DNA from 2 places in the Pannonibacter tanglangensis genome. Region 2 is predicted to be linked to the other one. Evidence: riboswitches for the same ligand, from Rfam matches in the RefSeq annotation. Region 2 holds a riboswitch; the other holds the start of a gene.
What was found. Region 2 has a riboswitch for S-adenosylmethionine ahead of GWI72_RS12115 (hypothetical protein). Riboswitches for the same ligand answer to the same signal wherever they lie in the genome.
Positions count from the first base shown of each region.

Region 1: linked by a shared signal. The riboswitch ahead of GWI72_RS11065 (O-succinylhomoserine sulfhydrylase) and the one ahead of GWI72_RS12115 (hypothetical protein) in region 2 are both predicted to bind S-adenosylmethionine.

Region 1 covers NZ_JAABLQ010000001.1:2,484,866-2,496,164, forward strand. The annotation lists gene GWI72_RS11045 (helix-turn-helix transcriptional regulator) at 1-33, shown strand, start outside; gene GWI72_RS11050 (DUF6460 domain-containing protein) at 145-417, shown strand; gene GWI72_RS11055 (histone deacetylase family protein) at 511-1,449, opposite strand; gene GWI72_RS11060 (2'-deoxycytidine 5'-triphosphate deaminase) at 1,482-2,576, opposite strand; SAM riboswitch at 2,715-2,794, shown strand; gene GWI72_RS11065 (O-succinylhomoserine sulfhydrylase) at 2,837-4,090, shown strand; gene GWI72_RS11070 (CDP-alcohol phosphatidyltransferase family protein) at 4,087-4,695, opposite strand; gene apaG (Co2+/Mg2+ efflux protein ApaG) at 4,867-5,259, shown strand; gene GWI72_RS11080 (tellurite resistance TerB family protein) at 5,328-5,741, opposite strand; gene GWI72_RS11085 (lysine--tRNA ligase) at 5,954-7,615, shown strand; gene GWI72_RS11090 (thermonuclease family protein) at 7,641-8,498, opposite strand; gene GWI72_RS11095 (S24 family peptidase) at 8,547-9,194, opposite strand; gene GWI72_RS11100 (DUF952 domain-containing protein) at 9,399-9,743, shown strand; gene GWI72_RS11105 (quinone-dependent dihydroorotate dehydrogenase) at 9,740-10,837, shown strand; gene GWI72_RS11110 (ion transporter) at 10,890-11,299, opposite strand, start outside.
Region 2 covers NZ_JAABLQ010000001.1:2,720,778-2,732,076, forward strand. The annotation lists gene GWI72_RS12105 (ABC transporter permease) at 1-951, shown strand, start outside; gene GWI72_RS12110 (ABC transporter ATP-binding protein) at 951-1,655, shown strand; SAM-I-IV-variant riboswitch at 1,936-2,047, shown strand; gene GWI72_RS12115 (hypothetical protein) at 2,095-2,403, shown strand; gene GWI72_RS12120 (acyl-CoA thioesterase) at 2,571-2,966, opposite strand; gene GWI72_RS20325 (hypothetical protein) at 3,101-3,235, opposite strand; gene GWI72_RS12125 (hypothetical protein) at 3,228-3,446, opposite strand; gene GWI72_RS12130 (group III truncated hemoglobin) at 3,439-3,933, opposite strand; gene GWI72_RS12135 (RrF2 family transcriptional regulator) at 4,026-4,469, shown strand; gene GWI72_RS12140 (cyclic nucleotide-binding domain-containing protein) at 4,560-5,249, opposite strand; gene GWI72_RS12145 (ChbG/HpnK family deacetylase) at 5,513-6,310, opposite strand; gene GWI72_RS12150 (glycosyltransferase family 39 protein) at 6,422-7,966, opposite strand; gene GWI72_RS12155 (glycosyltransferase) at 7,971-9,080, opposite strand; gene GWI72_RS12160 (group III truncated hemoglobin) at 9,425-9,889, shown strand; gene GWI72_RS12165 (histidine--tRNA ligase) at 10,055-11,299, shown strand, end outside.

The DNA of each region.
Region 1 (11,299 bases), 240 kb from region 2:
GGCGACGCCAGGCTGGAAGACCACATCGCCTGAGCGGACACTCCGGGGAAAACGTTGCCCGCACCGCGCGCGAGGGGTGCGAAGCCCTGCGGCATTGCCTATCTAAGGGCAGATGATGCCACAGCAGCAGCAACGGAGTGCCCCATGGCTGGCGACGGTTTGACACGATTTCTCGGAGACACGCCGCTGCGCGTCATTCTCCGTCTGACCTTCCTGTCGCTGGTGGTCGGCGTCATCCTGTCTGCGCTGGATCTCGATCCCCTCGGCGTGATCGACCTCGTTCTCTCCTTCATCGAGCGGCTCTGGAACATGGGCTTCAATGCCGTCGAGCAGGTCGGGCAGTATCTCGTGCTGGGCGCTGTCATCGTGGTTCCGATCTGGCTCATCAGCCGGATCCTGTCCGCGCGCGGCCGCTGACCGCGCAGCTTCCCGGTTCTGGCCAATCCGGGCCAGTCCGGGCCTGTCCGGGCCAGTCCGGGCAAGGTCCTGCCCGGTCTTGGCCATCTGAGATCAGATGAGCGTCTCGGCCAGCCCCGCGTCCACCGCGACGGCCGAGCGCAGCAGCGTCAGATGCCGGTCGGCCAGTTCGTCGATGTCGGTGGAATAGCCGCCCCCGAGCACGCCGGCGAGCGGCAGGCCCTGCCGTCGGACATAGCCGATGACCAGTTCGTCGCGCCGCCGCAGCCCCTCGCGGCTGAGGCCGAGGCGTCCCAGCTTGTCGCCGGAAAAGGGATCGACGCCCGCGTTGTAGAAGACGATGTCGGGGCTCGCGGCCTCCACTACGGCCGGCAAGGCCGCCGCCAGACGCGCCAGATAGGCCTCGTCCTGCACCCCGTCCTCCAGTCCGATGTCGAGGCTCGAAGGCACCTTGCGGACGGGATAGTTCTTCTCCGAGTGCATCGAGAAGGTGAAGACATCCGGGTCGCCGGCGAAGATGTCCGCCGTGCCGTCGCCCTGATGCACGTCGAGGTCCACCACCAGGGCCCGGCGGATGACCCGGTCGGCCTGCATGACGCGGATGGCAACGGCCACGTCGTTGAACACGCAGAAGCCGGCGCCATGGGCGCGCCGCGCATGGTGGCTGCCGCCAGCGGTGTTGCAGGCAAGGCCGTGCCGCAGGGCGAGATAGCCCGCAAGGACGGTGCCCCCGGTGGCGCACCGGCCGCGCAGCGCCACGCTCTCGGTCATCGGAAAGCCGATCTCCCGCGCCACCGCCGCAGGAACGCTGGCCGTGAAGACCTGCTCGACATAGGCCGGGTCATGGGCCAGCGCGATCCACTCGGCCGGCGCCGGGCGCGGCTTGTGGAACCGCCCGCCAGGCACAAGCCCCTCGGCCAGCGCCAGTTCCGCCACGCGGCGGAACTTGTTCATCGGAAAGCGGTGCCCCTCGGGCAGATCGGCACAATAGGCCGGGTGATGGACGACCGGAACCCCGGCAGCAACGAACATCGGCGAACGGTTCTCCCCGCCGCTGGCAGCCCTCACGACAGCGGTCGGAAATGCTTGGACAGTTTCAGGGCCTGCCCCTGATAATTGGAACCGATCCCCTCGCCGTAAAGACGCTGCGGTCGTTCCAGCATGTGCTCATAGACCAGCCGGCCGACCGTCTGGCCGTGCTCCAGGATGAAGGGCACGTCGTGGGATCGCACTTCCAGCACGGCGCGCGACCCGGTCCCGCCTGCGCCGGTGTGACCGAAGCCGGGATCGAAGAAGCCGGCATAATGGACGCGGAACTCGCCGACGAGCGGATCGAAGGGCACCATCTCGGCCGCATACAGGGGCGGCACATGCACGGCCTCCTGGCTGACGAGGATGTAGAACTCGTTCGGATCCAGGATCAGCTCGGCCGCACCGCGCCGGTGGATCGGCTCCCAGAAATCCAGCGGATGGTGCGCGGCCTTGAGGTCGACGTCGATGACGCCGGTGTGATGCTTGGCACGGTAGCCGACAAGGCTTCCCTCGCCGGCCCCCTCGAGGTCGATGGACAGCTGGACGCCGCCGCCGATGCGCTCGTTGCCGCCGGTCACCAGCCTTTCGCTCTGGTGCACGCCTTCCAGCTCGCTGTCCGCGATCAGCGGATCGCCGATGCGGAAGCGGATCTGCGACAGGCGCGAGCCCTCGCGCACCAGGATCGGGAAGGTCAGCGGCGAGATCTCGGCATAGAGCGGCCCGCGGTATCCGGCCGGCACCGTGTCGAAGGCACGGCCCTCGTCGGTGATGACGCGGGTGAAGACGTCAAGGCGGCCGGTCGAGCTTTTCGGGTTGGCCGTGGCCGAGATGATCTCCGGCAGGGCCAGGCTTTCCTGCAGCGGCACGATGTAGACGCAGCCGGTCTCCAGAACCGCGCCCCGGACGAGGTCGATCGTGTGAAGCGCGAAGGCGTCGAGCTTGTCGGCCACCGTCATGCCCTGGCCCGGCAGGAAGCTCGCACGGACCCGGTAGGCCAGCGTGCCGAGCCGCAGGTCCAGGCTGGCGGGCTGGATCTGGCCCTCGACAGGCGCCGAGGCGCTGCGGATGCCACCGGACCGGAACATGTCCTCGATCATGTGGGCGGGCAGGATGCCTTCAGAGCGCATGGAGAAGCCTTTCGCGTTCACGCCGGAGCCCGCAGGAAGGGCCGGCGTCCGGCTTCAGTGATTAGCCGATGGTTCACCGCCGGCCAACCAAGTTTTGTTGCCCCTGATTGACGCTTTGCCGGGAATGGCGTATCGGAACCGCTGATCCGTGGTGATTTGGGCCGGCCGGCTTGCAGCCACGTTAAAGAAGTCGCTAAAAGGGTCGGGAGGTGAAACCCGGCCCCCTATGGCCGGTTTTTTTGTATCTGGAGCCTCGAGCCATGACCGCACCCGACGACACGTCCGCCAGCACCGGCACCAGGAAGGACGGGCAGCCTGCCGACCTGTCCGGCCTGCGGACCGCCACCCGCCTCGTTCACGGCGGAACCGTCCGGTCCCAGCACGGGGAAACCTCCGAGGCGATCTTCCTGACCCAGGGCTTCGTCTACCCGAATGCCGAGGCGGCCGAGGCCCGCTTCAACGGCGAGGATCCCGGCTTCGTCTATTCGCGCTACTCCAACCCGACGGTTGCGATGTTCGAGCAGCGGATGTGCGAGCTGGAGGGCGCCGAGGCGGCCATCGGGACGGCCAGCGGCATGGCAGCGGTCAATCTGGCGCTGATGGCAAGCGTCCGGGCGGGCGACCATGTGGTGGCGGCCAAGGCCCTGTTCGGCTCCTGTCGCTACATCGTCGAGACGCTGCTGCCGCGGTTCGGGGTCACGAGCACGCTGGTTGACGGCACGGATCTGGCCCAGTGGCAGGCTGCCGTGAAGCCGGAAACCAAGGTCGTCTTCCTCGAGAGCCCGACCAATCCGACGCTGGACGTGATCGACATCGCGGCCGTGGCGAAGATCGCCCATGCCGTCGGCGCCCGGGTCATCATCGACAACGTGTTCGCCACGCCGATGTTCCAGTCGCCGCTGCAGCTTGGGGCCGATGTCGTCGTCTACTCGGCGACCAAGCACATCGACGGACAGGGCCGCTGCCTGGGCGGCGTTGTGCTGTCGAACGCGAAATGGATCGAGGACGAGGTCCTGCCGCTGGTCAAGCACACCGGTCCGGCCATGAGCCCGTTCAACGCCTGGGTTCTGCTCAAGGGGCTGGAGACGCTGCCGCTGCGCGTTGCCCGCCAGTCGGACAGCGCCGCCCGTCTGGCGGATCGCCTCGCCGGCCACGCGGCCATCTCGCGGCTGATCTATCCCGGGCGGCCGGACCATCCGCAGGCCGAGGTGATCGCCCGGCAGATGACCGGCGGCTCGACCATGCTTGCCTTCGAGCTTGCCGGAGGCAAGGCCGCCGCCTTTGCCTTCACCAACGCGCTGAAGGTCATCAAGCTCTCCAACAATCTGGGCGATGCCAAGAGCCTGATCACCCATCCGGCCACGACCACGCACAAGAACGTGGCCGAGGATGCGCGGCTGGAGCTCGGGATCACGGCCGGCATGCTGCGCCTGTCGGTCGGCCTGGAGGATCCGCTCGACCTCCTCGAGGACATCGACCGGGGTCTGGCGGCAGCGGCTGCCGTCCGCAGCTAGGCGCGCAGGAGAACGAGGGCGGTGGCCATGCGCGCCACCGCCGACACCAGGCAGAGGGCCGCAAAGCCATAGGCGATCAGCGCGACATGCTGCGGCAGCACGCACATGAGCGCGAAGACAGCGATCGTCTCCGCGCCTTCGGCAAGCCCGCCCAGATAGTAGAGCGACTTGAGCCCCTGCCGGCTGGTCTGCAGCCGGCGCCGCTCCGCCATGATCGCGAAGGTCAGGAAGGCGGCGCCATTGGCGTAGAAGCTGAACAGGAGCACGGCGGCCGCCAGCGCTGTCCCGTCCGGGTCGCGCAGCGCGAAGGCGAGCGGGATCGCGCCGTAGAAGATGAAATCGCAGACGATGTCGAGGTAACCGCCCAGGTCGGTGCGCCGGGTCGCCCGCGCCACGGCGCCGTCGAGGCCATCGGCGAGCCGGTTGGCCAGCAGCAGCACCAGCCCGACGAGCAGCGCGTCGAGGGCGATGGCAACCGCAGCGGCGAGCCCGAGCCCGAGCCCGAGCACCGTGATCGCATTGGCGCTGAGGCCTGCGGCGGCAAGACGGCGGCCAAGGGCGTCAAGCGGCGGGTCGATCAGGGGACGGATGCGGGCGTCGAACATGCGATGGTTCCCCTCGGGCTTTCCTCCACATAGGGCGGTTCCCGATCACAGGGCAAGGCTCGCCCTGTCACGCCTTCGTCACAGGTTGCGTGATGCCCCCTGTGCGACTGTGGCAAGGCTCTCTATATGGAACGGTATACACACCTCAGGTTTCATAATGGGCCCCATTCCATGTATCGCGCCACCACCAACGGCATCCAGGTCACGGTCGAGCCGATGTACTTGCCGGATCAGTCCGAACCGCAGCAGGACCGCTATGTCTGGGCCTACACGATCGAGATCCGGAACCTGGGTTCGGTCCCGGTGCAGCTGCGCACCCGCCACTGGATCATCACCGACGCGCTCGGGCGGGTCGAGGAGGTGGAGGGGGCCGGCGTCATCGGCCAGCAGCCGCTGATCCTGCCGGGGGAAGCGTTCGAGTACACCTCGGGCTGCCCGCTTGCCACACCCTCGGGCATCATGGAGGGAAGCTACAGCATGGAACTGCCGGACGGCTCCCGCATGGAGGTGGAGATCCCGGCCTTCTCGCTGGATTCTCCCTCCGTGCGGCGGGTCCTGAACTGAGGCAGGTGCCGGGTGCCCGACAGGCAAGCGCACCCGGACAGACAGCACACCCGGACTGGGATCAGGCCTCAGGCCGACCGGAAGCGGGCCTGGGCAGAGCGCTCGATCGCCGCGACGGTCAGCTTGTCGAGGTTGAGCCGGTCGCGCAGGATCTCGAGCAGACGCAGCTCCTCGTCGGGCAGCGTGCCGTCCGAAGCGGCCACCTCGACGGCGAGCGCATAGGCGGTGTCATAGAGACGCGGCGACAGGCTGTCGGCGACGATCTCCAGAATGTGGTCGAGGCCGTCAGGCCGCTGCAGCAGCTCGCCGCAGGCCTGGGCCACCGTCACGACCCGGTTGCCATCGAAGCCGGCAAAGACGGGCAGCGTCTTCACCAGATCGCCGATCGAGCCAAGCTCCGCATCGGGCATGGAGCTGTCGGCCGCCGACATGGTGACCATCACATAAAGCAGGGCTTCCTGCACGCTGACCTTGTCGCTCATCGAAACATCGTTCTCCTGGAGAGCATTCGCAGGACGAACAAGTAGGCGGTCCGGTGCCGGCCGGCAAGCTCTCCGCTTCGGGCCGGCAGGCCGAGAGTTTCATTGACGCAGCCGCGCGGCTTTTCTAGTGTCCGCCGGCCCGTTGCCGCGCCGCACATCCCGACCGGCCGGCCCGGCCCGTTTCCAAGACACCTGCATGGATCCCGCTAGACATGAGCGCACGAACTCTCCCTCCGCTTGACCTGTCGCCCGAATTCGTCGAGGCGGCCCGGACCTCCAAGGCCTGGCCGTTCGAGGAAGCGCGGAAACTGGTGAAGCGGGTGGAAAAACGGGATCCTTCCATTCCGGTGCTGTTCGAGACGGGCTACGGACCGTCCGGCCTGCCGCATATCGGCACCTTCGGCGAGGTTGCCCGCACCACGATGGTGCGCACGGCCTTCCGCGTGCTGACCGAGGACAAGATCCCGACGCGCCTGCTGTGCTTTTCCGATGACATGGACGGCATGCGCAAGATCCCCGAGAACGTGCCGGACCAGGAGGCCCTCAAGCCCTACCTGCAGATGCCGCTGACCGTGGTGCCCAATCCGTTCGGGGGCGACTACAAGAGCTTCGGCGATCACAACAACGCCATGCTGCGGCGCTTCCTCGACACATTCGGCTTCGAGTACGAGTTCGCCAGCGCGACCGAATACTACAAGTCCGGCAAGCTCGACGGCATCCTGCTGAAGGCCGTCGAGAAGTACCAGGACCTGATGGACGTGATGCTGCCGACGCTCGGCGAGGAACGCCGGGCGACCTACAGCCCGTTCCTGCCGATCTCGCCGCTCTCCGGCCGGGTGCTCTACGTGCCGATGAAGGATGTCAACGCCCGCGAGGGCACCATCACCTTCGAGGACGAGGACGGCACCGACGTGACGCTGCCGGTGACCGGCGGCCGGGTCAAGCTGCAGTGGAAGCCGGATTTCGGCGCCCGCTGGGCGGCGCTCAATGTCGATTTCGAGATGTTCGGCAAGGACCACGGGCCGAACATGCCGGTCTATGACCGCATCTGCCAGGTGCTGGGCGGCACGCCGCCGGAGCATTTCGTCTACGAGCTGTTCCTGGCCGATGACGGCGCCAAGATCTCCAAGTCGAAGGGCAACGGCCTGACGATCGACGAGTGGCTGACCTATGCCTCCCCGGAGAGCCTGGCGCTCTACATGTTCCAGAAGCCGAAGACGGCCAAGAAGCTCTATTTCGACGTTATTCCGCGGGCGGTGGACGAGTATCTGGCCTATGCCGAGAAGTTCCCGGCGATGTCGGCCGAGCAGAAGCTGATGAACCCGGCCTGGCACATCCACTCCGGTGCGGTTCCGGCAACAAGCTCGCCGGTGCCCTTCGCCATGCTGCTGAACCTCGTCTCGGCCTCCAACGCCGAGAACAAGGACGTGCTGTGGGCCTTCATCACCCGCTACGCGCCGGATGTGACCCGCCAGTCGCATCCCGGCCTCGATCAGCTGGTGACCTACGCGATCCGCTACTTCGACGACTTCGTGAAGCCGACCAAGCAGTTCCGTGCGCCCGACGCGGTCGAGCAGGCTGCGCTGGCCGAGCTGGATGCCGCGCTGGCGGCGCTGCCGGTCGGGGCGGATGGCGGCACGATCCAGGATGCCGTCCTCGATGTGGCGCGCAAGATCGAGCGCTATCAGGACCACAGCAAGAAGAGCCCGGATGGTGGTCCCGGCGTGTCGGTCGCCTGGTTCCAGGCGCTCTACAAGGTGCTCCTCGGTCTCGAGCAGGGACCGCGCTTCGGCTCGTTCGTTGCGCTTTACGGCATTGCCGAGACCCGCGCGCTCATCGCACGGGCGCTCAGCGGGGAACTGGCCGCGGCCTGAGGCCTGCGTCTGTCGGGGCCGGCTCTCAGTCCGGTCCCGCCGGTCCGGCCGTGCCTGCGCCGTCCGGATCCTGGACATCGAACGGATTGAGCCACTGACCGGACGGACCGGTGCCGTCTGTTGCGGCGGACGGGCCGGCCGGCAGCACCACAAGCGGGGCAGCTCCGGCATCGCCGGGCACTGCCAGCACCGGCTCGACGGGCGTCACCAGCATCGGCGGCGCAAGCTCCGCGACCCATTCGGCCTGCCACTGCCCGACCTTCGCCTCCCGGGCCTCGTCCACGGCCTGGCGGTACGCCTCCGGTGCCTCGGCAGCCGGCGTCGCCCACCCCTGACGCACCAGCCACAGGCCGACGTCGGTCGGCCCCTTCGTGCAGACCGCCGAGATCTCGCGTTCGCCCAGCGCCGCCACCCGGCGGCAAGCGAGCGTGTAGGCGCGCACAAGCCCCTGCAGCGAGGCCCGGGCCCGCGCGCCGCAGGGCCAGTCGCCCCCCAGCCTGGAGGTGCAGGTCTGCGTTGGCGCCAGTCCCTCCACGTGGGCGATGCGGACGATGAGGCGTCCGGCCTTGAGGGTTCCGCCATCCAGCACCACGGCCCCCTTCACGTCGAAGGCATCCTTCGGCAATCCGGCTTCCGGATCCTTCGGCTCCGCCAGCTTGCCGGCCGGGGCGACGCGGATCAGCGGACCGGTCACGGGCGGGGCCACGACGCCGGGCGGGGAGACGTTGCGGATGCCGGAAGGGGCGGTCACGGCCGGTGTCTGCGCCTGCACGGGCAGCGGAACCGCAAGCCATGGCAGCAGGACCAGCGTTGCACGGACAAGGCCGGGAACGCCCAGCCTGGCGGGGGACGGTCGCCTGGCGACCAGCGCTGAGGGAAACATCGGGCTCTCCGGACTGCCGCTGCCGCCGTCGAGGCCGCGCGCGTGACGTTACTGGCTGGCCCAGACGATGCGTGCAACCCAGTCGACCTGGGCCAGATCGAGCACGAGGATGTTGCCGGATGGCGCCAGGGGATGCAACTCGATGCTGCGGGCCGTCTGCCGGTGCAGGACCCGGATGTCGAGCGGCCCGTCATGCTGTCGCACCACGACACGATCGCCCCGCCGGATGGGTACCTTCGGAGCGACGACGATCAGGTCGCCGTCACGGTAGACGGGCAACTGGCGATCGCCGCTGATCTCGAGGGCGAAGACAGGATAGTCGGCTGCGTCGGGAAAAGGGATCTCGTCCCATCCCTCGCCATGGGGACAGCCGAGCGAATCGAAGGCACCCGGCCGGGAGGCCGCCGCGAAGCCTGCAAAGGGGATGGTCAGCGGCACCGTCCGGGCGACGGGCTGCTCCTGGCGGACCGGGGAGACGAGGGCGACAAACTCGCCAAGCTGTGCGCCGGTCGCCTCCAGCACCTTGGCGAGCGATTCCGTCGAGGGCCAGCGCGGCCGTCCGTCCGAGGCAATGCGCTTGGACGGATTGAAGGTCGTCGGATCCAGTCCGGCCCGCCGCGCGAGCCCAGATGGCGACAGTCCCTTGCGGGCGGCCAGGGCATCAATGGCTGCCCATACTCTTTCGTGCGAGAGCATGGTGATCACCTCCCGGGTTGCCTATCAGGAATAAATCCCTCTACATCGCACCAGACTCCGGCAATTATTCCTGCTGTCAAGGAAATATGCAGTCGCTTCCCCGGCAAGGCCGGTTGTCCAACACAAATGCAGCGTTTAGGGTCCGCGCCGAACAGGCAACGGCGCGGATCAGGCCAGCGCTGTGACAGGATAGAAGCTTCCGACATGCCCCTCATCTTCAAGATCATGCCCGCCGCGCTGTGGGACGAAGCCCTGGCGCAAGGCGTCTTTCGCGGTGCCCCGGTCGATCTGGCCGACGGCTACATCCATTTCTCGACAGATGAGCAGGTCCGGGAAACGGCCGCAAAGCATTTTGCAGGTCAGGGCGATCTTGTGCTCGCCGCCTTCCCGTCGGAGGCGTTCGGCGCGGATCTGGTGTGGGAGCCGTCGCGGGGCGGGGCCCTGTTCCCGCATCTCTATGCCACGCTGGATCCGGCGACCGCTGTCTGGGCACGGCCCCTGCCGCTGGCGGCCGACGGCCGCCACGTGTTTCCGGAGCTTGACGCATGATTCCCCCCGTTGTCAGCCGCCTCGCGCTTGGCGCGCTCCATCGTCTCGACGCGGAGACGGCCCACAGCGTGACGATCAGGGCCCTTGCCGCCGGGCTTCATCCCCGGCTGGACAACCGGCGCTGGCCCCGGCTGGCGCAGACCGTCCTCGGCCTTGATGTTCCGAACCCGCTCGGCATGGCGGCAGGCTTCGACAAGAACGGCGAGGTGCCGGATGCGGTGCTTGGGCTTGGCTTCGGCTTTGCCGAGGTCGGCACCGTGACCCCCCTGCCCCAGCCGGGCAATCCGCGGCCGCGGCTGTTCCGTCTGCCGGCGGACCAGGGGGTGATCAACCGCTTCGGCTTCAACAACGAAGGCCATGCGGCCCTGCTGGCGCGGCTGGAGGCCCGTCGCGGACGCGGTGGCGTCGTGGGCGTCAATGTCGGTGCCAACAAGGATGCAACCGACCGGGTGGCCGACTATGTTGCCGGCATCCGGACGTTCGCCCATCTGGCCTCATATTTCACCGTCAACGTCTCCTCCCCCAACACGCCGGGCCTGCGCGACCTGCAGGCGCGGGAGGCGCTTGACGGGTTGCTGGCCGCCGTGATGGCCGAACGTGACGCCAGCGCTGCCCGTACGGGACGGTCCGTGCCGGTCCTGCTCAAGATCGCGCCGGACGTTTCGCCGGAGGGGCTGGAGGACATTGCCGAGGCGGTCTCGACCCATCGGGTGGACGGCCTGATCGTCTCGAACACCACCCTGTCGCGCAGCGGCCTTCAGGACCGTCAGACGGCGGCCGAGACCGGGGGACTGTCGGGCCGGCCGCTGTTCCGGCGTGCCACGATCATCCTCGCCCGGGTCCGGCAGCTCGTCGGCCCGGACCTGCCGATCATCGGCGTCGGCGGCATCGACTCGCCGGAAAGTGCCGTGGCCAAGCTTGCCGCCGGCGCCACGCTCCTGCAGGTCTACTCGGCCCTCACCTACAAGGGGCCGGAGCTGGTGCGCGCCATTCTCGAGCACCTGGAGGCCGAGATGGCCCGCCGTGGCCTCTCGCGGCTGGCGGAGCTGAGCGCCAGCGAGGTGGACGTCTGGGCGCGGCAGCCGCTCGACTGACCAGGCCCGGTCGCGGCCGGCCCGCCCCGCGAGGGGACGGGCCGCAACGTCGTCAACGCTGGCGGTCGCGCAGGTCGGCCACTTCGGTGCGCAGGGCCTTCACCTCGTCCAGGATCCGCGCCATGTCCATCTGGATGGCCTTGCGTTCGTCCGTCGCATCCTGAGCGGCCTCGTCTTCCATCGCCGAAACGATGATGCCGATGAACAGGTTCAGCACGGTGAAGGCGGTGCAGAGGATGAAGGGAATGAAGAAGGCCCAGGCGTAGGGGTGCACTTCCATGACCGGGCGCACGATGCCGTCCGACCATCCTTCCAGGGTCATGATCTGGAACAGGGTGTAGGTCGTGCGGCCGAGATCGCCGAACCAGTCCGGGAAGGTCTGGCCGTAGAGCTTGGTGGCCATGACCGCAAAGACGTAGAACACCAGCACCATCAGGACGATGATCGAGCCCATGCCGGGCA
Region 2 (11,299 bases):
GAGGCTATAACTGCCCTGCGCAACTGGGTTGACGGCGACCTGGCGCCGCGACTGACGGGACAGGCGGTGCTGCGCTATGCCGGACAGGATCTCGGCCTGTCCCTGCGGGGCGTCGACCCGGCCGCCGAGGTGCGGGTGTCGAAGATTGCCGAGGACATGCGCCAGGGCAGCTTCCACGATCTGGCGGCGACAGCCAACGGGCTGATCCTCGGCGACACGGCGGCCACGCGGCTGGGTGCAGGGGTCGGCGACACCGTGACGCTGACCTCCGCCTCCGGTCTTGCGAAGCGGTTCAGGATCGTCGGCCTGTTCCACACCGGCGTCACCGGCAGCGACGAAGGTCTCGCCTATGCGCCGCTGAAGGCCGTGCAGATCCTGATGGAACGGCAGAACGTGATCAACGGGATCGCCATCCACCTGCGCGACATCAACGAGGCGGATGCGGTTGCCGCCCGTGCCGAGCGTCTGCTGGGCTACAAGGCTGTGTCCTGGCAGCAGGCCAACGAGGGCCTGATGGAGGCCTTCGCCGTGCGCAACGTGATCATGTACACGGTCGTCGGCGCGATCCTGCTGGTGGCCGGTTTCGGCATCTTCAACATCATCTCGACCATCGTGCACGAGAAGGCGCGCGACATCGCGATCCTGAAATCGCTCGGCTTTGCCGAACGGGACATGCAGGCCGTCTTCGTCTTCGAGGGGGTTCTCATCGGCAGTCTCGGCGCCGCCGGGGGCTGCCTGCTGGGCTTTGCCCTGTCGAGCTACATGGCCTCGATCACGTTTTCCTTTGCCAGCAACGCGGTCGAGGTGACACATCTGCCCATCTACATGAGCCCGCTGCACTATGTGATCGCCTCGGCCCTGGCCCTGGCCTCCTCGGCCATTGCCGGCTACCTGCCGGCACGCCGGGCGGCGGCGCTGAACCCCGTCGACATCATCCGGGGGGCAAGCTGATGGCCCCGGCCCTGCTCGAGACACATGCGCTGACACGGATCCTGCCGGCCACCGTGCCCGTGACCCTGGTGGAGAACATCACGATCCGCATCGGTCAGGGCGAATTCGTGGCCATCACCGGCCCTTCGGGCTCGGGCAAGTCGTCGCTGCTCTACCTGCTCGGCCTTCTGGACCGGCCGACATCGGGCGATGTGACGGTGCTGGGCGACAGCACGCGGGATCTGGACAGCGACAGTCTCGCCCGGCTGCGCCTCAAGGATCTCGGCTTCGTGTTCCAGTTCCACTTCCTCTTGCCGGAATTCACCTCGCTCGAGAACGTGATGATCCCGATGCGCAAGCTGGGCCTCCTGTCGCGGGCGGCGGCGCGCGAGCGGGCATATCATCTGCTGGCCAGCCTTGGCCTGGCCGATTTCGCCCACCGGCGGCCGGACCAGCTGTCGGGCGGGCAGCGCCAGCGGGTGGCGGTGGCCCGCGCGCTGGCCAACGGGCCGCGGCTGATCCTTGCCGACGAGCCGACCGGCAGCCTCGATTCCCATGCCACCGAGCAGGTGTTCCTGGCGCTGGAGCGCATCGTGAAGGAAGACGGCACCACGGTCGTTGCCGTAACCCATGACATGCAGCTGGCCGCGCGGATGCACCGGCGGCTGCATCTGGTCGACGGCCGGATCGACCAGGACCAGATGCAGCCGCAGCCCGGCGCGTGATCGGCCATCCGGAGGTTGAGGAGGCCCGGCCTTCGCCGGCGCCGAGATCCCGTCGCCGCACCTCTGGTCAAGGTCAAGCATCCAGCTGGCGAGGAGGCCGGCAGCGGCCCGGACCTGCGCAGGGTCATCGCGCCGTGCGTCCCGCTTGTCTGCAGTTCATCCCGGGACTGCCGTCTGACCTTGCGTTAACGGCTTGTTGACGACACCGAGAGAGCTTCTAGAGAGATCCACGATCCGGAGCCGCGGTGATTGACCCTGCACCTGCTTCATGGCATAAGGCCGCCATCATCAAGAGAAGGGCTGGCGCCCTCGCCAACCTGCCTGACCGGGCAAGGTGGTCTCCGCAGAGGGATGTGGCCGAAGCTGTGCTTCCGGCAACCAAGCGGTTGAATGCTGACATGCGCCAGTCCTCCTCGGGCAACCGACGGAGGATTTTTTAATGTCGAAGGAGAATGTAGCCGTGACTGCCGTCCCCCAGATTGTCGTATCCGGGGTGTTGTCCCTGGATCTGGGCGTTTCCCATGCCCATGCCCAGCTGACCGCCTCGGAATTCTATGTCCTGCAGCGGATGCGCCAGTTCAAACTGCGCACTGCCATCACAAGACCGCTTGCGCCGCTGTCCGCCGACGAGCGTGAGGCGCGGGTCGAAGACCAGCTTGCCCTCTGGGAGTCCGGTTGCAGCAAGGCCATTGATGAAGGCCTTTATGCCGACCTCGAGAGGCGCGCCAAACAGATCCTGCGCGGCTGATCGCAGCGGATCCTGCCTCCCCTTTCACCGTTCTGCCTCCGGACGCGGGCCCTCGCCTGTGACCGATCCCTTGCGGGTCCGCGTCGAAACGGCATCCGTCGGGCCGGCACGGCCCGTCATGGCCTGGCCGCGACCGTGTTCGATCGGTCGGGGTCGGCCGTCGGCCCTCAGCCCGCGACGGGCGGCACGGCGACCGGACGTCCGTCGTCATCGACAGCCACGAAGGTGAAGGTGGCCTCCGTCACCTTTTCGCGGTGGCCAAAGCGGTGACGCAGGGCCCAGGCCTCGAGATGGATCTCCATCGAGGTGCGGCCGATGCGGCCGACGCGCGAATAGACGCAGAGAACGTCGCCGACATGCACCGGGCGAATGAACTTCATCTTGTCCACGGCGATGGTCACCACACGTCCGCCGGCGCGCTGCCCGGCTGCGATCCCGCCGGCAAGGTCCATCTGCGACAGCACCCAGCCGCCGAAGATGTCGCCAGCGGCATTCGTGTCCGCCGGCATGGCCATGGTGCGAAGGGTCAGGTCGCCGGTCGGGGCATCTTCTGCAATCGGCATCGTCTCTGCGTTCAAGGCTGGTCTCCGGGCAAATCACCTGTGCCGAGCCTACTTGAATTCGTCCGGGAAGAAATGCGCAGATTGCAGGCGGGCGCCTGCCTGTGACGACGGCAGGGCCTTCGGTCGGGCGCCACTCAGTAGAACAGTTGCAACAGCAGCATCAGCCACAGCGGCATGGGCGCGGCGACCCAGATGAGGACGAAGGGCAGCACGCGGATGCTGCGCCGGGCGATGAAGTCCCGGGTGGCGGGTTCGGGAAACTCAGACAAGATCAAACTCCACGAGTGCGAGAACGAGCAAGGCGAGGCCGCCGGCGGCAAAGGCCAGTCTGGCGTTCAGGATCAGGCTGCGGCCGATCCCGTCGAGGCGTGGCAGCTCCATGCCGCGCGAGTCCAGATACATGGACAGGAGCATGCCCGAGAACACGAGGAACCAGCCGAGCGTCAGGAGTTCGGCGGCAAGGACAACGGCTTCAAGCATGGGAGGCTCCTGCGTCGGGGCATGACCGGCCATCGCCCGGTCGGACGTCGGTCGGCTCGAGGAACGTGAAGGCCTGCAGCGTCGTGGCGATCCGTTCGGCCCGCTCGATCACGGCGCCGGCCGCTTCCGGCCCGAACACCTCCCGGGCCACGGGGCGAAACACCGCCAGCCATTCCGGGTAGTCGTCCGGGCGAATGTCTGCGAGCGCCAGATGAACGGGCACCGGCCGGCCCTTGAAGGTACCGGTCTGCAGCAGGATCGATTCCCAGAACTGCGTCATCCGGGCGAGATGGCTGTCCCACTGGCCGGCAAGCCGGCGCTCGAAGATCGGACCGAGCCGCGGATGGCGGCGGATCTCGGCATAGAAGCGGTCCACGAGACGGGCGATCTGCTCGGGAGCGAGGCCCGGCTGGTCGGCCAGACCACGGCGCGGCAGGGCGCCGTCGTCAGGGTGGCCCGCAGGGGCGTTGTCGGAAAGCTTGTGCATGCGCTTGCCTCAAACATTCATTTAAGATGCATGTTTCATATCGCACGCCGCTCGACTAAAATCAACATCTGAAATGAATGTTTGAGGACGTCATGCGCCTGAGCCAAGCCAGCGATTTTGCCCTGCGGATCCTCGTCCATCTGGGCCAGACCCGAACGCCGCAGACCGTCGAAGGCCTCAGTGTGACCCTTGGCCTGTCCAAGTCGCATGTGATGAAGATTGTCGCGCATCTCGGACGGGCGGGCATTCTGGCCACGAGCCGGGGGCGCGGCGGCGGCCTCACCCTGCGCAAGGACCCGGCAGAAATCCGGCTGGGCGCGGTTGTCCGTGAAATGGAACCGGATCTCGGCGTGGTTGCCTGTCTTCAGGACGGGCCGGCGGACTGCGTGTTCCTGCCCCGCTGCGCGCTGAAATCGGCCATGGCCCGCGCAACCAACGCCTTCATCGACAGTCTGGACAGCAACACGCTGGCCGATGTGCTGCCGGGAACGCAGCCGGCGCGACCCGCGGCAGCGCCCCTGCCTCCGGCCCGGTAGCAGCACCTGCGCCCGGCGAGATTGCCCGGGTCCCCCGGACCAGCCTGCGGCCGCGTCAGGACCTGAGGCGCGCCGGAGAGGTCACCTGCGTCAGAGCGTTGCAGCCTTCTGCAGGATCTCGGGCCGTTCCAGACAGTAATAGCCGGAAATGCGGGTGATGGTGCCGAGGCGCTTCCAGTCGTTGAGCACGCGACTGACGTTCTCGCGCGCCGCGCCTGCCATGTTGGCGATCTCGGACTGGCTCAGCTTGTAGTGGATCAGGATGCGGCCATTGTCGAGCGGCTTGCCGAAGGTTTCCGACAGCTGCAGCAGCGTCTGGGCGACACGGCCCGGAAGCGGCAGGAAGGAGCGCGCCGCCAGCACGTCGTTGGAATGCCGCAGGCGCTTGCCGACGATGGCAAGCATGTGCCGGTACAGCTGCGGGTTCTCGTCGGCAAAGCGCTCGAAGGCAAGCTTGTCGATGAAGGCGAGCCGGGCTGCCTTCAGCGCCGTCACCGTGGCGGAGCGTGGACGCCCGTCCAGCAGCGCCAGTTCGCCGACCACGTCCCCGGGTCCGAGCACGGCGAGCAGCTGCTCGTCGCCCTCGACCGACAGGATGGAGACCTTGAGCGAGCCTTCCAGGATGGCGTAGCAGCCGTTGCCGGGATCCCCGGCCTCGAACAGGATGGCACCCGCATTGACCTTCATCGGCCGCGCAAGCTTCGTCAGCCCCTCGGCAAGGTCGCAAGGCAGACCCTGCAGCGAAAAACTGTTCTCAAAAAAGCCAGCGAGATCCGCCACGGCCGTCGCCCCCACAGCACGCCTGTTTCCGGTCAGCGGCCCGGATTGCCTGCCCGCAATCCTGTGACCCGTATCACGTGCACTGTCTCAAACTCTGCCTATATGTACAAGCAGGGAAGCGGACGGCAGCCGTGTTCCTCATGTGCATCCGGGTCCGGCGGGGCCGCGCGATGTGTCAGCGCAAGCTGAACCGGCGGCAGATCCCAAACCTGTCGCCTTCCGAAGAGCAGCCCCATCCCCGCGGGGCTGCTTTTTCGTTTGTCTCAGTAGAGGAAAACATCCTTCTCGGCCAGCGTGTTGAAGAACGTCTGGCTGGCCAGAACGCGACGCTGGACCTCCCGGATCCGGATGTCGCTGCGCGGCTCGAGCCGCCGCAACCGGTCATCGGCCTCGCCTGGCCGGCAGACCACCACGGCGCGATCGGGCAGGCCGTCGAAATGCAGCCGCAAGGCGGCCTGAAGCGCCGCCTCCTCCTCCAGATCCGGCAGGCGCGGGCCGCACGGCAGGGTTGTCAGCCCCGCGCGGGCCGCAAACCGGGCGAAGCGGCGGGCTTCCCAGCCGTCGGCATGCGGATAGATCAGCAGCGGCTGCGGCGTGACGCCCTGTGCCTTCAACGCCGCAATCACAAGCCGCGCCAGCGGACGATGGCGCATCAGGCCGTTGCGCAGCGACACGAATTCCGGCGGGCCGGCCCAGAAGCTGGTGAACCGGGCAATCTGCGCTTCCAGTTCGGCCTGGATGACCTCGTCGGGCAGCAGTCCGGTCAGCGCGCGGCGGGCATACCAGGCCGGAGACCGGAAGCGCGCGCCGAAGGTGGTCTGCCAGCGCTCGCTCTGCGGCGGCAGGTTGGGATCACTCAGCACGAGATTGAGGCCGATCAGGGCATGGCCGCCAACGGCCTCGGCGACCTCCTGCAGCGGCCGGTACTCCCGGCTCCACAGGTCGGAGGCGGCAAGGCAGGCGACGGCGCTGAGGCGTCCCGCCGACAGGAGATCCCGGATCGCCCGGTCGACGCCAAAGGCAAGCCCGTAGTCGACCGCCGCCAGGGTGATCCGCTTCATCTCTGCCCCCTCCCGCATGCCCCTGCGAGATCCCTGCCTTCTGACTAAGGCTTCATGGGCAAAAAGGCAATGATATCGGAGGTTTCCGGCGCGTGATGCGGCTTTGCCGGATCAGGGGGCGTTGCCCGACAGCCAGGCGGACGGGTCGATCGGTTCGAGCGGGTCGCCGCGCGGACCGACAAGGCGGTAGACGACGAGATCCTCCAGCGGCCGGCCCTCGACCGTGCGGGTCAGGGTGGCCAGACGCGTCACCTCCTCGAAGCGGCCTGTCAACCAGGCCTGCTCGTCCCGCCGCGCCTCGGCCACATAGAGCCCGGTGGCGGCCAGACGCTGCGGATCCGGGGCGGGCATCATGCGGTAGCGGATGCGCTCGTTGAGCTGCACGACCGGCAGGCCGGCGTGACGGAGCCCGTAGGCGAGCTGGCCGGTCATGCCATAGGCGGTCGTCGCCACATAGGCGGCTCCCTCCTGTGCCGCGATCTGCTCCACCTCGCCGGTGATCTCCGGCCAGCCGCGCAGCTGGAAGGTCGGATCCTTGCGGGCGAACCGGCCGGTGAAGGCATCGACCGCATGCAGCTGGACCAGCACGCCGAGGATGAGGCCCAGCAGCACCGCGCCCGCCGCGACCCTGCGCCAGATCTGCCCGGACGCGGCCGCAACGAACACGGCGGCCAGAACGCAGGCGACCGGGAACAGGGGGGCCGGCCAGTTTCCCTGCACGCGCGACTGCAGCGCGTGGATGCAGAGATAGGCCAGGAACGGCAGCGAGGTGAGCAGCAGCAGCCCGGCCGCGGCCTCTCCCTGGCGCAGCCGACGCGCCAGCAGCACCGCGCCGCCGACCGCCGGCACGGCGATCAGCGGGTTCATGAGCCCGACGAAGGCGCCGATGAACTCGAAGATGTAGCGGCCCGTCAGCCCCTCGCCGCGCCCGGCACGGCCGAACTGCTTGTAGAACGAGGCCCAGTCATTGGCATGGTTCCACACGAGGACAGGCGCAAAGAGGGCCAGCGCCAGCAGACCGCCGGCCCAGAGCTGCCAGCTCAGGAACCAGCGTCGCGCCGAGGGAACGGCAACGAGCCAGAGCACGATCCCGGCCCCGAGGAACAGCACCGAGTATTTCGACAGGAGCCCGAGGCCGGCAAAGACACCGACGGCCAGCCACCAGCCGGCACGCCCGGAGGTCACAAGCTCCGCAAGGGCCCAGAGCGTCAGCCCCCAGAACAGGACCGACGGCGCATCCGGCGTGATCAGGATGCCGCCGATGCCGACCAGAAGCGTGGCGTTGAGGAAGACAACGGCATAGCCGGCGACCACCCGGCCGAACAGGAGGTCGGCCATGCGCCACAGCGCCAGCGATCCGACGGCCGCCGACAGGATGCCCATCAGCCTGAGGCCGAGCGCCGTGTCACCGGCCAGCGCCTGGCCAAGCCAGATCCACCAGGCCACCATCGGCGGGTGGTCGTAGTAGCCGATTGCCGGAAACAGCCCCCAGAGGCGATAATAGGCCTCGTCCTCGACCAGGCCGGCATTGGCTCCGGTCCAGAGGCGGAACACGGTCAGCAGCGTGACGAGGATCATGAGCGACCGCGGGCTTGCCCAGCCGGGCAGCCGGGCGGGCTGCGCAGCGGTCAGCGGGGAGAGACCGGTGGCCGCCATCGTCTCACGCCTTGCGCCAGGTCAGCACGGAGGAGGCGGCGTAGTTCCACACCGCGCCCATGGCGGCGCCAGCGGTTCCGGCCAGCCACCAGACGGGCTCGTTCTCGTAGATGAGGTTGGCAACGCCCACATTTGCCAGCACGCCAACGCTGCAGACCGCGTAGAAGGTCAGGAGGCCGCGCAGCATGGCAAACCCGGTCAGACGCCGGTCGCGGTAGGTCAGCCGGTTGTTGAGCAGGAAGTTCGTCGTCATGGCGACGAAAGTGGCGAAGGTCTGGGCCACGTTGAACTCCAGCCCGAGGCCGAGCATGCCCCCCCGCAGGGCGACCAGATGCACCAGCACGCCGCTGGCCCCGACGAGCGAGAACATGAGAAAGCGGACCGACACGAGGTCGCCGAAGAACTTGGACACAAGCAAACCCAGATAGTCGAGCGTCACGAGCGTATCGAGCTTGCTCTCGCCCTCCTGACGCTCACGGAAGACGAAGGGAAACTCGACGATGCGCAGCCGGCCCTCGCCGCTGGCCACGATGTCGAGCAGGATCTTGAAGCCCTGCGAGGACAGGCGCGGCGCAAGCTCGTCGATCACCTGCCGGCGCAGCATGAAGAAGCCGCTCATCGGGTCGGTCAGCGAGACCTTGAGCAGTTTCTGGGCAAGGGCATTGGCCAGGTTGGAGCCGGCGGCGCGGGTGCGCGACAGGCCTTCGCCGATGGCGCCGCCCTCCGCCTTGCGGCTGGCGACCGCCAGGTCGGCGTCGCCGCCGCGCAGGGCGGCCAGCATGCGCGGCAGCAGCGTCTCGTCATGCTGCAGGTCGGCGTCCATGACGGCGACAAACGGGGCCGAGGACGACAGCATCCCCTCGATGCAGGCCCCCGCCAGTCCCCGGCGGCCAACGCGGCGGATCACCCGCACCCGCGGGTCGGTGGCCGCGATGGCGCGCGCGGCGGCGGCCGTCCCGTCGGGCGAATTGTCGTCGACGAACACGACTTCCCAGTCAACCCCGGCCAGGGCCCGGCGCAACGCCTCGACGATCAGCGGCACATTGGCGCGTTCGTTGTAGGTCGGCAGCACGACGGTCAGCTCGGCAGACCGCCCGGTCGCCTCCACGGGCATGCCGGCCGGAGCAAGAGCCGGGTCACCGATCGGGCCGGCGGTCGCGCTGCGGTCCGGACCCGTGACCGGATCCGGCGCCAGGCCGGCCTGATGCGAGGCATTCACTTCCATGGAGACGGTCCGTTGTCGCAGGTCCAGACGCCCCGGATGCGGGGCGCCGCTTGCCAATTGCGCGCGGAACATAGCCAATAGCCGCTGTTTTGCAAGCTTGGCCGCCAGCCCTGCCCCGGCTTGCGGTCGATCGGCAGGGCAGGCGTCGCGGTGTCGCGGCTCCGGTTTCAGGCTGGCCTGCCGCTCCGTCCCCCGCTAGGGTGCCTGCGCGCCGCAGCAAGGAAAGGCCCCGCATGGATCCGCTCGACAGTCGCCCTGCCGTGTCCCGCGTGCCGCTGCATGCGGCCATCAGCCGGGACCAGATCGCGACGCTGGTCGACACCTTCTATCACCGGATCCGGGCCGACGCCCGGCTTGGCCCGATCTTCGACGCGCGCATGGCCGGCCAGTGGGAGGCGCATCTCGACAAGATGAAGCTGTTCTGGGCGTCCGTGCTCCTGAAGAGCGGCGAGTACAAGGGGCGTCCGGTGCCGGCGCACCTGCAGATCCGGCGCGAGGTCGAGACCGACGACTTCCGGCAATGGCTCGCCCTGTTCCGGACCACGGCGCACGAGGTGTTTCCCGATCCGCAGGCCGCTGCCGTCGTCATCCGGCAGGCGGAGAAGATCGCAACCAGCCTGTGGCTGGCCATGCTCGGCACACCGTTCGACCGGCCGCCCGGCTTCCTGTTCGGCGATCCGCAGCCGGCCGCGCCCTGACACGCCGCAGAGCGCCGGGGCCCCTGCCCTCGCCCGCGTGATCGCCGCCGGCGCAGGCCCGCACCCGCCTTGCCCGAGCCCCCTGTTTCGTCTAGGAAACAGCAGCCTGTCCCTCGCCCCGGCGGGGGCTGACAGTTGATCCTTCCTCAAGGCACCGTGATCCCCATGTCCAATCCGAAGTCCCAGAAACTCAAGGCGCGGCTGCCGCGCGGCTTTGTCGACCGGTCGGCTGAGGAGATCCGTGCCAGCGAGCATATGCTTGCCAAGATCAAGGGCGTCTACGAGCTCTACGGCTTCGAGCCGATCGAGACGCCGGCCTTCGAATACACCGACTGCCTCGGCAAGTTCCTGCCCGACACCGACCGCCCGAATGCCGGCGTGTTCTCGGTGCAGGACGACGACGAACAGTGGATGAGCCTGCGCTATGACCTGACCGCGCCGCTGGCGCGCCACGTCGCCGAGCACATCAACGAGATCCAGCTGCCCTTCCGCAGCTACCGCGCCGGCTGGGTGTTCCGCAACGAGAAGCCCGGCCCCGGCCGTTTCCGCCAGTTCATGCAGTTCGATGCCGACAGCGTCGGCGCGCCCGGCGTCGGTGCCGACGCCGAAATGTGCATGATGTTCGCCGACACGCTTGATGCACTTGGCCTCAAGGGCAAGTACGTAGTGCGCGTCAACAACCGCAAGATTCTCGACGGCGTGCTGGAGTCAATTGGCCTCGAAGGTGAGAAAAACGCAGAACGGCGCCTAACAGTTCTTCGAGCTATTGATAAGCTCGATAAATTCGGCGTCGAGGGAGTGAAACTGCTGCTCGGAGACGGCAGAAAAGACGAAAGTGGAGACTTCACCAAAGGCGCTGGTCTTGGGGAAGCCGCCATTGGAGAGCTTTTACGTATTTTTGGGTCGACAGACATTGACGAGAAAATTGATCGTCTTGTTGCTCGTGAGGTCGAACTAAAGATCGCGAATCCCGAGTTTACTCATCAGATCGAGTCCGCGTTGCATCAGGCTGCACCGCAAATGGGCGAACAAGAAAAAGGTTCGGCCAATTTTAACCAAATACCGCTCGATCTCAGCAGTTTTAGTACAGTCGAACGAAATGCTATTTTGCAGAACGTAGGGCTTTTCGCTTTAGCATCCTCACGCTTTAATGTTAACATGACATTTTCAGAAGGTTTTCGCGAACTTCTTCAACTAGCCGTTTTGATCGAAGCTTCAGGATACAAAAAGAGCCAAATCAAGATCGATCTGTCGGTTGTTCGTGGCCTCGAATATTATACTGGCATGGTCTACGAGGCGGAACTGACCTTCCCGGTCACCAACGAGAAGGGAGAAGTCGTGCGATTCGGCTCCGTCGGTGGCGGTGGCCGCTACGACGGTCTCGTCAAGCGCTTCACCGGCCGCGATGTC